One region of the Arthrobacter sp. YAF17 genome, then DNA from elsewhere that is predicted to be linked to it. Evidence: riboswitches for the same ligand, from Rfam matches in the RefSeq annotation. Region 1 holds a riboswitch; the other holds the start of a gene.
The links. A riboswitch is a leader RNA that binds a small molecule or an ion and turns the genes downstream of it on or off. The one in region 1 is predicted to bind thiamine pyrophosphate.
Positions count from the first base shown of each region.

Region 2: it holds a riboswitch for thiamine pyrophosphate, as region 1 does, so the genes downstream of both, AB4Y67_RS18410 (bifunctional hydroxymethylpyrimidine kinase/phosphomethylpyrimidine kinase) here and AB4Y67_RS13120 (ECF transporter S component) in region 1, are expected to answer to the same signal.

Region 1 is NZ_JBFRDB010000014.1:133,766-137,888, forward strand. Features, by position in the region: gene AB4Y67_RS13110 (energy-coupling factor transporter transmembrane component T family protein) at 1-85, opposite strand, end outside; gene AB4Y67_RS13115 (ABC transporter ATP-binding protein) at 82-1,797, opposite strand; gene AB4Y67_RS13120 (ECF transporter S component) at 1,797-2,438, opposite strand; TPP riboswitch at 2,504-2,647, opposite strand; gene AB4Y67_RS13125 (heme-degrading domain-containing protein) at 2,844-3,383, shown strand; gene AB4Y67_RS13130 (ABC transporter ATP-binding protein) at 3,482-4,123, shown strand, end outside.
Region 2 is NZ_JBFRDB010000036.1:10,042-14,164, forward strand. Features, by position in the region: gene AB4Y67_RS18405 (Rne/Rng family ribonuclease) at 1-1,637, shown strand, start outside; TPP riboswitch at 1,742-1,839, shown strand; gene AB4Y67_RS18410 (bifunctional hydroxymethylpyrimidine kinase/phosphomethylpyrimidine kinase) at 1,822-3,456, shown strand; gene rplU (50S ribosomal protein L21) at 3,810-4,118, shown strand.

The DNA.
Region 1 (4,123 bases):
TGAGCATGACGGCGGCGAACTTCGCCAGCGGGTTGGCGCGCGCCAGCAGCGCAGGGTTGCCGCGCAGAGTCAGTTCCTGCCTCATGGTGCCTGGACCTTCCCTGGTTCGCGGTGTTCTGGGTTACGGCGTTCTGGTTCCGGCACTCCCGGCGTCCGGCCAGGTTCCCGGTGTTCCGGGGCGCGAAGGCTCAGTGTGGTGCCGCCCAGGACCTCGCTGAATTCGGCGTCGTGCGTCACCGATACGACGGCGGTGCCGCCGTCGAGCAGTTCGGAGAGGAAGGAGGCCAGCTCGGCCCAGGTGTTGGCGTCCTGGCCGAAGGTGGGTTCGTCCAGGACCAGCACCTGCGGGTGCGCGGCGAGGACGGTGGCCACGGACAGGCGCCGCTTTTCGCCGCCCGAGAGTGTGTACGGATTGGCGTCCACCAGATCAGTCAGCCGCAGACGCTCCAGCAGTTCGTCGACGCGTTCCCCGCCGCGGCCCAGGTGCCGGGGTCCGAACATCAGCTCGTCCAGCACACGTCCGGTGACGAACTGGTGCTCGGGCTCCTGGAACACGGTGCCGATCCGGGAGATCAGCTGCTGCGCCTTCCACCGGTAGGGATCGATCCCGGCGCCGGCGCTGAGGTCCAGGGCGGCGGACACCGTGCCGGAGACCGGCGCCAGCAGGCCGGCGAGGGTCAGGGCGAAGGTGGACTTCCCCGACCCGTTGGGTCCCGTGATGGTCAGCGCCTCACCGGCGCGGACCTGGGCCGTGATCCCGGACTGTACGGGCTCCGGCGGAATGGGACGGAATCCTCCGCGGAACCCCGCCCGCCGCGGCCGTTCCCGCGAGACGGCCAGGTCCTCCGCGGCCAGCAGCAGCTGCCCCGCGATATTGCCTTGTGCGGCTTCCGGGCCGGTGGCACGTGTGCCTGCGGCCCGTGTACCGCGCGCCCGGGTCTGCGGCACGTAGCCGGGTACCCAGACCCCGGCTGCGGTGAGCATGTCCCGTGCCTGCGCCAGGACCAGGTCCGGCGGTCCGTCGATCAGCACAGCGGAATCCGTGGCCGATCCTGGTTGCAGCACCACGATCCGGTCCACGAGGTCCTTCCACACCGAGACCCGGTGCTCCACCACCACCAGGGTGGCTCCGGTCTTGTCCAGGCAGCGGCCGACGGCGTCCCGGACTTCCAGCACTCCGGCGGGGTCCAGGTTGGCGGTCGGCTCGTCGAGCAGGATCAGCCCGGGCCGCATCGCGAGGATGCCGGCGAGCGCCAGCCGCTGCTTCTGGCCGCCGGAAAGGGCCGACGTCGGGTGGTCCAGCGGCAGCCGGCCCAGCCCGACGTCGTCGAGCGCTTCCGCGACGCGTGACCAGATCTCTGCCGGAGGCACGGACAGGTTTTCCGCGCCGAAGGCGACGTCGTCACCGAGGCGGGAGAGCACCACCTGGGTCTCCGGGTCCTGCTGCATCAGCCCGGCACGGCCGCGCCGGGCGCGGGGAGCGTCGCCGTCGATCAGCAGGCTGCCGGACTCGTCCGCGTCCCCGGCCGCGCCGCTGGCAGTAAGGTCAGCGCCGCCGGTCGCACGGCCGGCGTCACCGGCGGAGCTGTCGCCGAGCACCCCGGCCAGGGCGTGGAGCAGCGTGGACTTGCCGGCGCCCGAAGGCCCCAGCAGCAGCACGCGCTCCCCGGGCCGGATATCCAGGTCCAGGCCGCTGACGGCGGGCCGGAGCCGGCCGGCGTGCCGCCAGCCCCAGCCCCGCGCGGTGATCGCCGCCGGCCGGACGCCGCTGCCGGTGGATGTGTTGGAGGCGGGCATCAGGAAAAGACGGGCTCCGTGGCCGCCTTGCGGGAGGCAAAGGAACTGAGCACACCGGTCCGGGCCAGGCCCCGGGTGGCGATCCACGACAGTCCGCCGGCGATCACGGCGCCGGAGACGGTGGTGAAGGCGATGTAGGCCAGCTTGTCCGCGGCTTCGTAGGCAATGTTCCAGCCCCACGGCAGGAAGGAATCGTTCAGTCCGCAGAACAGCCCTGCCCCGGCTCCGGCCAGCAGGGAAACGGGCAGGTTGAACTTCTTGTAGATAAACGCGGCGAAGACCAGTTCGGCGCCAAGGCCCTGCAGGAAGCCCGAGAACAGCACGGAGGCGCCGTATTGCGAGCCCATGATCAGCTCGCCGGTAGCGGCCACGGTTTCGCAGAACACTGCCGCGCCCGGCTTGCGGATGATGAGCATGCCCAGCACCGCCGGAATCATCCAGCCGCCGGCGTAGAGCCCGGTCAGCGGGGGGTAAACCGCATTGAGCGGGACGGAAACGAGGTTGGCGCCCTGGGACCAGGCCCAGAAGATCACGCCGCCGGCCACCGCGATCAACGCGGCCACCACAATGTCCACCACGCGCCAGTTGTAGCTGCGCCGGGTGCGCGTCTGTTTCGCAGATGCAGCAGATGTATCAGTCATATCGTCCTCCTGAGGAACAGGAGGGGAGAGTGCCCCCGGGCCGCGGCTTCCGCCGCCGCCTTGGGCACTCCGAGAACTCGACTCCCTTGCGCCGGTACTAACCGGATCAGGTTCGAGGGTCTGCGGCTGTCCGCACTCTCAGCGCCCACCTGTGGTTTCCCCGGATTTCTCCGGTGATACCCGACGGCGGCGCTCCCCTGTCGTATTGAAAATAGCCCTTGTGGGCGTGGCCCAGTTTACACCCGGGGGTCCTTGCTTTCCGGGGCCGGCCGTCACAATCCGCCGGCGTCGGCGCCGGTGACCTGCGGACACCTGCTTGGTAGAGTCGGCAGGGCATGGGAACACCGGACACCGCTGCGGCCTGATGGCCACCCGACGGCGGCTCACTAACGGAAGCTGAATCACGTGACCAACCCACCAGTTCCTTCCCCCGGCTACGATCCGGACTCGACCGAAGCGCAGCCGCACGGATCCCTGGCGGCACTGATCGGCAGGATCCTGGCGGAAATGGACGAACTGCAGTTCCCGTCTTTCAGCAAAGACGACGCCCTGGATCTGGGGCTCCGCCTGGTTGAACTCGGCAGGCAGCGCTCCTACCCGATCGCCATCGACATCACGAAGGGCGAGCAGGTGCTATTCCACGCGGCACTGGAAGGCGCCACCCCGGACAACGAACGCTGGATCAGGGCCAAGCAGCGGACGGCCGCGCGGTACGAGGTCCCGTCGCTGCTGGTCGGACTCCGGGCCCGGTCCGCGGGGCGGATGATCGAGGACAACGCCTGGTTCGATGAGAAGGAGTTTGCCGCCCATGGCGGGGCCTTCCCCATCTACGTGCGCGGCACCGGAATGGTTGCCACGGTCACAGTGTCGGGGTTGCCGCAGAAGGCCGACCATGAGCTGGTGGTTGAGGCCCTGTCTGACATCCTCGGCCGCGCCGGGAATTAACTGGGACGCCGGGCCCGGACGGTTCGCCGCTTCCTGCCGGGTTCCGCGCGGTGTGCCGTTGATCACCAGCGGGTGAGTGTCCGGTTAGAGTGGTGGGCATGACGTTGGGGGACGCGGCCGCGGAGCCGCTTGTACACATCAAAGACTTCAGGATGGACTTCGGGGACACGACGGTCATTAAAGACCTCTCCTTCGATGTCCGGGCCGGGGAGACCTTCGGATTCCTCGGCAGCAACGGGTCAGGGAAAACGACCACCCTCCGGGCGCTGCTGGGCATCTACCAGCCGACCGCCGGGACCCTCCACATCGGCGGCAAGCCCTTCGCCCCGCAGGACGGTGCCCGGCTGGGATACCTGCCCGAGGAACGCGGACTCTACAAGAAAGAGTCCGTCCTGGACGTCATGGTCTACTTTGGCCGGCTCAAGGGCCTGGACAAAACCCATGCCAGGACCTGGTCGCGGGAGTATCTGGAACGCGTCGGTCTCGCCGACAAGGCGAACACACGCCTGGATAAGCTCTCCGGCGGACAACAGCAAAAAATCCAGCTCGGCGTGACCATCATGAACGACCCCGAGCTGCTGATCCTGGACGAACCCACCAAGGGGTTCGACCCGGTCAACCGGCGCCTGCTGATGGACATCATCGAGGAACAAAAACTCGCCGGCGCGACCGTCATCATGGTCACGCACCAGATGGAGGAAGTCGAACGCCTCTGCGACCGGGTGATCCTGCTCAAGGAC
Region 2 (4,123 bases), on a different contig from region 1:
AGGACCGCCTGCCGGAAGATGCGGGCGTCATCGTCCGCACCGCCGCCGAAGGTGCGTCCGAGGAAGAGCTCACGCACGACATCAACCGCCTCCGCGCCCAGTGGGAAGGCATCGAGGGCCAGTCGACCTCGACCAAGATCCTCGCCCCCGAACTGCTCTACGGCGAACCCGACCTGACCATCAAGGTGGTCCGTGACGTCTTCAACGAGGACTTCTCCAAGCTGATCGTCTCCGGCGAGGAAGCCTGGGACACCATCGAGGCATACGTTACCTACGTGGCGCCGGACCTGGTGGGCCGGCTGGAGAAGTGGACCAAGGACACGGACATCTTCTCGGCCTGGCGCATCGACGAGCAGATCCACAAGGCCCTGGACCGCAAGGTCTTCCTGCCCTCCGGCGGATCCCTCGTGATCGACCGCACCGAAGCCATGACCGTGGTGGACGTCAACACCGGCAAGTTCACCGGCAGCGGCGGCAACCTCGAGGAAACCGTCACCAAGAACAACCTCGAAGCAGCCGAGGAAGTCGTCCGGCAGCTCCGGCTCCGCGACATCGGCGGCATCATCGTCATCGACTTCATCGACATGGTGCTCGAATCCAACCGCGACCTCGTCCTGCGCCGCATGGTGGAGTGCCTGGGCCGGGACCGGACCAAGCACCAGGTGGCCGAGGTGACCTCGCTGGGCCTCGTGCAGATGACGCGCAAGCGGATGGGCACCGGGCTGCTCGAAGTCTTCGGCGAACAGTGCGAAACCTGCGCCGGCCGCGGCATCGTCACCCACGACGAGCCGGTCGAACACCGCCGCGCCAACGTGGTCGCCGCCGAGCACCACGTCCCGCGGACCGAACAGCAGCAGCCGGCTGCCCGGACCGAACGCAAGAGCCGCCGCCGCGGCCGGGGCGGCCAGGGGACGGACGTCCAGTCCGCCCCGGCAGCCGTGCACGCCGAGCCCACCGACGCCGAGCGCCACGCCAAGGCCGAGGCAACCCGCGCCGCGCTGGCCAACATCGCAGCAGCGGCGCACGCCGCCCACCTGCATGACGGCGAGGCAACCGCCGACGCCGGGACCCGCGAGGCAGCTGTGGAAGCAGCCGTCGAGGCGGCTGCCGAGCTGGCCGCGACGGAGGAAGCCGCCGGGCGTCCGGGCGCCGTGCTGACGTTTGGCGGCGAACAGGTTGCCCTGCCGTTCGTGGAACACGCAGAGGATTCCAGTGCGCCTGCGCTGACCCTGGACCTGCTGACCGAGGCCTTCGCCAATCTGGGCGAAACCGAAGAAACCACGGCTCCTGCGGCACAGGAGCCGGCAGCGAAGGCGCCGGCGGCCCGGACGGCTGCGGCCGCTCCGGCCCGCGCCGGCGGAACCGGCCCGGGACGCGCCCAGGCGCCGGGTTCCCAGACTGAGGCGGAAGCCGAAGCCGGCACCTCGCGTGCCCGCCGCGGCCGCCGCAACCGGAGCGCCAGCCGGGCCCAGGGGGCAGCGAATGAGACCTCGGTGGAGCAGCGTCAGGAATCCCGGCAGTCCGCCGCCGTTTCGGTGCACGAGGCCAAGGTCCCGGCAGCAACGTCACCGGCGGCAAAGCCGGCCGCCAGCGAGCCGATCATCCTCGGCGTCGGCGTTCCGGCCTCGGAGCTCTGACACCGGAACAGTTCAGCAAGGCCGCGGGCGCGGTCCGGACGGCGTAGCAATACGCGCAGTCCGGGCCGTGCCCGCGTCTTCGTTAAGGGATGCGGCTAGGCTGGAGCCCTGACACGGGGTGCCGCGCATCGAGCCGGCTGAGATCCAGACCCGTTGAACCTGTCCGGTTAGCACCGGCGAAGGGATGTCTCTCGTGACCACCGCCTCATCGTTTCTTCCGCCTGTCCCTGCCCCGTCGGCGCCCAGGATCCCGCGGGTGCTGGCGATCGCCGGCTCCGACCCCTCCGGCGGCGCCGGGATCCAGGCCGACCTCAAGAGCATCGCCGCGCACGGCGGCTACGGCATGGCAGCCATCACCGCCCTGACCGCCCAGAACACCCGCGGCGTCAGCGCCGTCCACGTTCCGCCGGCGGCGTTCCTGACCGCCCAGCTGGAGGCCATCAGCCAGGACATCACCATCGACGCCGTCAAGATCGGCATGCTGGGGGACGCCTCCGTGATTGACGCGGTCCGCAGCTGGCTGGAGAAGTCCCGCCCCGCCGTCGTGGTCCTGGACCCGGTCATGGTGGCGACGAGCGGCGACCGGCTGCTGCAGGAGTCCGCCGAGGCAGCCCTGCACGCGCTGTTGCCGTACGCGGACCTGATCACGCCCAACCTCGCCGAGCTCGCCGTCCTGCTCCGGGAGGAAGCCGCCAAGAACTGGGCCGGGGCACTGGAACAGGGCAAACGGCTCGCCGCCCAGACCGGCACCACGGTCCTGGTGAAGGGCGGCCACCTCGACGGCGGCAGCGGTTCCCGGACCGGCACCGGCCACGACGACGGCGGCAACGGATGCCCCGACGCGCTGGTCAACACCGGCGGGCTCCTGGCCCAGGACGTCGTCGTGGTGCCAGGGGAGCGCGTGCATACGCGCAACAGCCACGGCACGGGGTGTTCGTTGTCCTCGGCCATCGCCACAGTGCAGGCTAGAAACACAGTGCAGGCCGGAACAGGGGACTGGGAGGCCGCGCTCCGCGAGGTCAAGCCGTGGCTGCAGGAGGCACTGCGCGCCTCGTCGGCGCTCGACGTCGGCACCGGCAACGGCCCGGTCCACCACTTCCACCACGTCCAGCAGCAGACCCAGGACCACAGCGCCGCCCGGAATGGAACCGCCGCCCGGGAACCCGCCGAAGGCGAGTTCGGCGTCGCGCTCCGGGAAGCGGCCACCGCCGACCTGGAGGCGATCTACGGCCTTGACTTCATCCGGGCCCTCGCCGACGGATCGCTGCCGGAGAAGGAGTTCGCCTACTACCTCGCCCAGGACGCCCTGTACCTCAACGGCTATTCCCGCGTGCTGGCCCGTGCCGCCGCGATCGCAACCACTGAGGCCGAGCAACTGTTCTGGGCCCGCTCAGCGCAGAACTGCCTCGAGGTCGAGTCGGAGCTGCATCGGACCTGGCTCAGTACCCGCACCGCTGAGGTGACGCTCGGTCCGGTCACCAAGTCGTACGTGGACCATCTGCTGGCCGCCTCGGTCTCCGGCAGTTACGGGGTGCTGGTGGCCGCCGTGCTCCCGTGCTTCTGGCTCTACGCCGAGGTGGGGGAGACCCTGTACCGGCAGTTCCTGACCGCGGGCGCCCCGGAGTCCCATCCCTACGCCGTCTGGTTGCGCACCTACGCCGACGAGGAGTTTGTCGCCGCCACCCGGCAGGCCGTTGCCTACACCGACGCCGCGGCACGGGCGGCCTCGACGGGCGAACGGGACGCCATGACGCTGGCCTTCCGGCAGTCCGCCCGCTACGAGGTCGACTTCTTCGACGCGCCGCGGCTGCACGCCTGACAGCGGGTGCCCGTGTGGGCCTGTACGATAGGTGGGCACGGTTCCGGAAGTCGTTGCGGCAGGCTCTGTCCATACAGAGTGGCGCCTATCACGTACCTCCCTTCGGAACCAGCCTCATTTGCGGCCGAAGGCAAAATTAGCGTAGTCTAGATCTTCGGTGCTTACGCCAACACTTGGGTTATGACCTTGAGGACGCTCCATCCGATTTCGGATGCGTTTGTCCACGGGATAGCTCATGGATTCCCTTGGGAACTCCACCGGCGTAGAGGCACAGCGTGAGCCGGACCAGATTCGTTGGACCCAGGTTCCGCACGCAAATCTAGTAATAAACGTCGAGAGAAGTGAGTTCCCCAGTGGTGTACGCGATTGTCCGCGCAGGCGGCCGCCAAGAGAAGGTTTCCGTTGGAGACTTCGTTACCCTGAACCGCGTCCCCGGTGGAGCCGGCAGCACCTTTGAGTTGCCCGCACTGCTCCTGGTAGACGGTGACAAGGTCACGTCTGCAGCTTCGGACCTGGCCAAGGTAAAGGTTACGGCTGAGATCCTTGAGGACCTTCGCGGTCCCAAGATCGTCATCCAGAAGTTCAAGAACAAGACCGGTTACAAGAAGCGCCAGGGTCACCGTCAGGAATTGACCAAGGTCAAGATCACCGGTATCAAGTAACTAAT